One region of the Serratia symbiotica genome, then DNA from elsewhere that is predicted to be linked to it. Evidence: riboswitches for the same ligand, from Rfam matches in the RefSeq annotation. Region 1 holds a riboswitch; the other holds the start of a gene.
The links. Region 1 has a riboswitch for thiamine pyrophosphate ahead of thiC (phosphomethylpyrimidine synthase ThiC). Riboswitches for the same ligand answer to the same signal wherever they lie in the genome.
Positions count from the first base shown of each region.

Region 2: it holds a riboswitch for thiamine pyrophosphate, as region 1 does, so the genes downstream of both, thiB (thiamine ABC transporter substrate binding subunit) here and thiC (phosphomethylpyrimidine synthase ThiC) in region 1, are expected to answer to the same signal.

Region 1 is NZ_CP050855.1:3,107,214-3,110,627, reverse strand. It holds gene thiE (thiamine phosphate synthase) at 1-210, opposite strand, end outside; gene thiC (phosphomethylpyrimidine synthase ThiC) at 203-2,146, opposite strand; TPP riboswitch at 2,264-2,388, opposite strand; gene hemE (uroporphyrinogen decarboxylase) at 2,532-3,414, shown strand, end outside.
Region 2 is NZ_CP050855.1:2,739,830-2,743,243, reverse strand. It holds gene thiP (thiamine/thiamine pyrophosphate ABC transporter permease ThiP) at 1-546, opposite strand, end outside; gene thiB (thiamine ABC transporter substrate binding subunit) at 522-1,511, opposite strand; TPP riboswitch at 1,569-1,676, opposite strand; gene sgrR (HTH-type transcriptional regulator SgrR) at 1,726-3,387, opposite strand.

The DNA.
Region 1 (3,414 bases):
GATGAACAACCGCGCCCCATATTGCTTACCCAAAGCGATGGCAGTGGCGGTATCCTCTTCCACCTGTTCACTCGGCAGATCCTTAATGCGTAGTTGAAGCGTGGTGACGCCAGCATCCAGCAGACGGGCGATCCATTCAACGCTGTTGACCACTGGGTACAATCCCAATTTGTGCGGCGTGTCGGGGAACGGGGTAGTGATATCAGTCATTGCTCATTTCCTCTCGCAGGTTGCTGGTGCGGTGATACAGCTCGCTGCCGTGAGAGCGGAACTCGGCGGACATTTTCTCCATGCCGTTTAACTGTACTTCGATCGGTTGGGCAACCTCCTGAGCGGCGGCATAATCGCGCACCTCCTGCGAGATTTTCATCGAGCAGAACTTCGGGCCGCACATGGAACAGAAATGGGCTACCTTGGCGGATCCCTGTGGCAGGGTTTCATCGTGGTAGGTACGGGCAGTGTCAGGATCAAGCGCCAGGTTGAACTGATCTTCCCAACGGAATTCGAAGCGGGCTTTGGACATGGCGTTGTCGCGGATCTGCGCGCCCGGATGCCCCTTGGCCAGATCGGCGGCGTGGGCGGCGATCTTGTAGGTGATCAACCCTTGTTTTACGTCTTCTTTGTTCGGCAGGCCGAGGTGCTCTTTTGGCGTGACGTAGCACAGCATAGCGCAGCCGAACCAGCCGATCATCGCTGCACCGATGCCGGAGGTGAAGTGGTCATAGCCGGGAGCGATATCGGTGGTCAACGGGCCGAGGGTATAGAATGGCGCTTGGTGGCAGTGCTCTAGCTCTTCGGTCATATTGCGGCGGATCATCTGCATCGGGACATGTCCGGGGCCTTCAATCATCACCTGTACATCATATTCCCAGGCTATTTTGGTCAGTTCGCCCAGGGTGTACAGCTCAGCGAATTGCGCTTCATCGTTGGCGTCCTGAATCGAGCCTGGGCGCAGGCCATCGCCGAGCGATAGCGAAACGTCATAGGCGGCGCAGATCTCACAGATCTCACGGAAATGCTGATACAGGAAATTTTCCTGATGATGTGACAGACACCACTTCGCCATGATCGACCCGCCGCGCGAGACGATGCCGGTCAAACGTTTGGCGGTCATTGGCACATAGCGCAGCAGCACTCCGGCGTGAATGGTGAAGTAATCAACCCCTTGCTCCGCCTGCTCCAGCAGCGTATCGCGGAACATCTCCCAGGTTAGGTTTTCCGCTACGCCGTTGACTTTCTCCAATGCCTGATAGATCGGTACCGTACCAATCGGCACCGGACTGTTACGCAGAACCCATTCGCGAGTTTCGTGGATATAGCGGCCAGTAGACAGATCCATCACGGTATCTGCGCCCCAACGGGTAGACCATACCAGTTTCTCCACTTCTTCTTCGATCGATGAACTCACCGCCGAGTTGCCGATGTTGGCGTTGACCTTCACCAGAAAATTGCGGCCGATGATCATCGGTTCTGATTCCGGGTGGTTGATGTTGGCGGGAATGATGGCGCGGCCAGCGGCTACTTCCTGACGTACGAACTCTGGCGTAATGTTTTCCGGCAAATTTGCCCCCCAACTTTGGCCGGGATGTTGCTGGCACAGCACCTCGCTGTGGATGCGATTACGACCCATATTCTCGCGGATGGCGATAAACTCCATCTCCGGGGTGACGATGCCGGTGCGGGCATAGTGCAATTGGGTCACGCACTTGCCAGCCTGTGCTTTGCGTGGCAGCGGCAGGTGCTCGAAGCGCAGATGATCTAACCCCTCATCCGCCAGACGCTGTTGAGTGAAACCGGAGCTGACCCCGCTCAGGGTGGTGCTATCGCCGCGTTCTTCAATCCAGCCTGCGCGTAGTTTGGGCAGGCCAGCGTGCACGTCAAGCAGTGCTAGCGGGTCACCGTAGGGGCCAGCAGTGTCATACACCGGAATGGCTTCGTTCTGCTGGTACTGCGGGGTATCCGCGTTATTGCCGATCAATGTTGGGCTGAGCTGGATTTCGCGCATTGGCACCTGTACGTCGCTGCGCGAGCCTTGCAGATAGATACGGCGTGAATTGGGAAAAGCCATCCCTTGCAGGGTATCGATAAATTGCTGGGCGGCTTCGCGTTGCGCTTTACGGGGGCGGGGGTTATTAACGTTAGACATAGCAAGTTCCTTCCAGTGTGTTGGGTTGGGAAAGTTGCTTGCCTGGAGCTCGGAAGGAGTAATGATGCTGGCCGGCGCTGCAGGGGCATCCCAAATCGGGAGAAATCCTGCCTGTGGCTATAGATTACTCTTGTTCCCTTCGCGGGTACTAACCCGATCAGGTTCCGCGGATCCCGAATTAACGGTCTCAGCCCGGCCAATTTGTTGAATAAATCAGGCGCTAGGCACTCCGACAAGATGCCCCCAGTATAGGAGGGAGAATAAAAACTACAAGCTTATCCCCAGTATATTGCAAGGCATGAAATCTATCGGCATGCCCAAGCGTGGCACCGCGATGGGCAGAATAATGTACAATGGTGAGTAGATGATTAAGGGAGCCTCATAAATGAATGAGTTGAAGAACGATCGTTACCTGCGTGCGCTGTTGTGTCAGCCGGTGGATGTGACCCCCGTATGGATGATGCGCCAGGCTGGTCGTTATTTGCCGGAGTACAAGGCGACCCGCGCCCAGGCCGGTGATTTTATGTCACTGTGTAAGAACGCGGAGTTGGCCTGTGAGGTAACGCTGCAGCCGCTACGCCGCTATGCGCTGGATGCCGCAATCCTGTTCTCCGATATTCTCACCATTCCCGATGCCATGGGGCTTGGGCTGTATTTCGAAACTGGCGAAGGTCCGCGCTTTTCTTCCACGATTGCCAGCCGCGCCGATGTAGACAAATTGCCGCTATTCGATCCGGAAGTGGAATTAGGTTACGTGATGAATGCGGTGCGTACCATCCGCCGTGAACTGAAGGGCGAAGTGCCATTGATCGGCTTTTCCGGTAGCCCGTGGACGCTGGCGACTTACATGGTAGAAGGCGGTAGCAGCAAGGCGTTTACCAAGCTGAAGAAGATGATGTACGCCGAACCGGCCACGTTGCACCTACTGCTCGACAAGCTGGCGGACAGCGTGATCCTGTATCTCAACGCCCAGATCAAGGCTGGTGCGCAGTCGGTGATGGTGTTTGACACTTGGGGCGGCGTATTGACTGGCCGTGATTACCGTGAGTTCTCACTGCACTATATGCACAAGATCGTCGACGGCCTGCTGCGTGAAAACGATGGCCGCCGAGTGCCGGTCACATTGTTCACCAAGGGTGGCGGCCAGTGGCTGGAAGCAATGGCGTCCACCGGTTGCGATGCGTTGGGCTTGGACTGGGCCACCGATATTGCCGATGCGCGCCGCCGCGTGGGCGATAAAGTGGCGCTACAAGGCAATATGGATCCAT
Region 2 (3,414 bases), 370 kb from region 1:
CTGCCAACTGTTCATACCGAGCTGAACCGCCAGTTGGCGCTGTTCGACCGGTATATTCTCCAGCGCATGCAACAGCAGGCGGCTGGCTAGCGGCAGGTTAAAAAAGAGGTGCGCCAGTAAAATGCCCCGTAAACCGTAGGGCGAGAAGCTGTAGTTAACACCCAGCCAACTGCACAACGTGGCCAGCCAGCCCTGCTGGCCATAGACGCTGAGTAGCCCGAACACCGCCACTAGCACCGGCAGCACCAACGTCATGGCGCATAGCCTAAGCAGCCACTGCCTACCAGGGAAACGGCGGCGATACAGCGCCCGCGCCAGTAAGATGGCGGGCAGCACCGAGAGCAGTGCCGACAGCAGTGCCTCCCAGAAGGTGAAGCGCACCACATGCCATAGGTAGCTGTCCTGCCACAAGTTGCGCCAGTCGCTTTCTGGTGCATAGTGCCACAGTGAGCCGAGCGCCAGCGTGGCGATGGTCAGGATCAGACCTGCGGCCAACAACCCAGGCCACCACCAAATGGGGATCAGTGGCTGACGGCGGTTTGCCATGCCCGAACCCAATTGCCGCGATGTTTAGCCACTTCGTCGGTGCGGTATTGCAGTGTGGTTTGCACAGTGGTCATCTGTTCAAAGCCGATCGGCAGTGGGGTGTCGATGACGGGATACATCCAGTTGCCGAGAGGGATGCTGCTCTGGAATGCTGGCGTCACCATAAACTGCATGAAGCGCTTCGCCAACGCAGGCTGTTTGCTGGCCTTGAGTTTGCCGGCAACCTCGACCTGAAGATAGTGGCCTTCGCTGAATTGGGCGGCGGCATAACTGTCTTTTTTTTCTTTGATCAGGTGGTAGGCCGGGGAAGTGGTGTAGCTGAGCACCAGATCGGCTTCGCCCTTGAGGAACAGGCCATAAGCTTCGCTCCAACCCTTAGTGACGGTGACGGTTTTTTTCGCCAGTTGTTGCCAGGCCTCTGGCGCTTTTTCGCCATAGACTTTTTGCATCCATAGCAGCAGGCCAAGACCAGGGGTACTGGTGCGCGGATCTTCGTAAATTACCCGCCAGTGTTGGTCACGGCTCACTAGTTCTTGCAGGCTTTTAGGCGGGTTTTTCAGTTTGTCCTTGTTGTAGACGAAGGCAAAGTAGCCGTAGTCGTAGGGCACGAAGGTTTTATCCTGCCAGCCCCCCGGTACGGTCAGTTTGCTGGTATCCACATCGCTCGGTGCGAACAGGTCGGTTTGCTGCGCCGCTTGCAGCAGGTTGTTGTCCAGCCCAAGCACCACGTCGGCGGCGCTATTTTTGCCTTCCATGCGCAGACGGTTCAACAGCGATACGCCGTCTGCCAGTGTGACGAATTGCAATTCGCAGCCGCAGTCGGCCTCGAAGGCTTTTTTCACTGCTGGGCCGGGGCCCCAGTCGGCGGCGAAGGAATCATAGGTATAAACCGTCAGTGTCGGCTTGGCGAGCGCCGATGCGGCGCACAGCAGCAGTAAACAGGGCAGGTATTTTTTTTTGACCACTTTGCACTCCTGAAAAATAAAAGGGCAAGGGTATCTGAGGGGGCGAGGCGGTGAGGCTGGGTCGCTAGGCTCAAATCCCTCCGCCGGTATTGACCGGATCAGGTTCGACGGGTGTGCTCTCAGCAGAAAAGGGCCAGCCCCTTTTCCGCACCCCGATGAGACGGCACCATTGTAAAGACTAACCGATGCAAGTGAAAGGCGCTAAGAACCGCATTTAGTCCTCTGACGGTGCAAACCAGGCAGATTTGAAGTCAAACCAGCCGAGGGTGTTCATGCGCACACCGCGCATGCTGCGCTGGCCGTGTAATTGCAGCCAGTGGTGAAACAGCGGATGTAACAGGTGGCTGCTGACCAACCGTTGGCAGAACGCTGCCAGCGGCAGGCTGTTGGCGCGCCACAGTGCGGCTTGCTCGGCCAGATCCTCACTCATGCAGTGCTGCATCAACGGCATCTCATACAGAGTGGCGAACAGCGAGAACGCCAACGGTAGGGTGAAGTTGGCGCTGCCGAGCCACAGATCGCTCTGCGCTTTGCCTTGGTGCCAGGTGGGGTAATCCACGCTCTGTACCCTCAATGTGATGCCGTGTTGTGCCAGCAGCGGTTTGATGGTTTGACAGATGGCGTGGAACTCCGAGTGCTCGTTGAAATAGGTGATCGTCAGCGCGCTCAGGCTTGGCGGTTTCGGCTGTTGCGTCAATGTACGGTTATGATGCCAGCGCGGCAGCAGGCCGTAGGCGGGCGACCAGTAGCGTTGATAGACAGTCTCGGCGTTGTTCAACAGGGAAATCGGGTTGAGCAGTGCGCACAGCCAACTACGGATAGCCGCATCGGCCGCCAGCGGTGAGCGTTGATCGAACAGCAGAAAATAACAGCCTTCCTCCAGTCGGCTTTCCAGCTCGTTTTTGCTGGTGTCGTCACCCTGCAATTGTACGCCGGAGTGCATCAGCTCTTCAGTCAATTCTGGTAGTACCCAGATATTCACTTCGTCGATCAGCGCCCGGTAGCCAAAATAGTCGTCGAAGGCGTGGATCTTCATTTGGCTGTGGTGGTTACGCACCATGCTATACGGCCCAGTGCCGATCGGGTGGCGGGCGAAATCCGGCAGGCTTTGCCATTCACGCGGCAGGATCATCGCATGCACGCTGCCCAATAACCATGGTAGCCAGTAATCGGGGCTGTGCAGATGCACATCGATGACGTGAGGGGATGGTGATGTCACATGCTTGATGTGTGAAAACAGTGGCTGCGGCATCAGGCGGGTGAGCGAACGGATGACATCTTCCATCTCCAATTCGCGACCGTGGTGAAAACGAATCGCTGGACGCAGATAAAAACGCCAGTGTAGTGGCGTCAAGACTTGCCAGTGATGGGAAAGATCTGATTCTGGTTCCCCATTTTCCTCATTTATCCGCGTCAAACCGCTGAAGATCTGCCGAGCCAAGTGTGTTTCCGAACGCCGCAGTGCTGAGCCGGGCAGCAGGTTGTACAGTTGGCGATAGTAGAGCACCCGTAGAATGTGTTTTCCTTGGCGAAAGCGGCGGCCGAGTTGGGATAACAGCATTTGGCGAAGCTCATTTTTATTGCCGACCAACTGTACCAACTGATCGATGCGATCTTGATCCAGTAACTCTTCAGCCCACTGCTGCTGCAACGCCAGGCCGGTGTAATGGAAGGTGAGGAGAGAACGCTTGCTGCGCCCCGGTTCCGCTTGCCAGGTGAGCCAATCCCGCTGCTGCATGGTGTTCAGCAGCGAACGCATATGACGCCGCGAGCACTTGAGCACGTCTGCCAACTGCTGAAGCGTGGTTTCGGTGGTCTTGCCATGGTAGCGCTGCCACAAGCGGATGAACTGCTGCTGCAATCTGGAAGTGGACATAAAAGAGGAATACTCCTGTGTCAATTC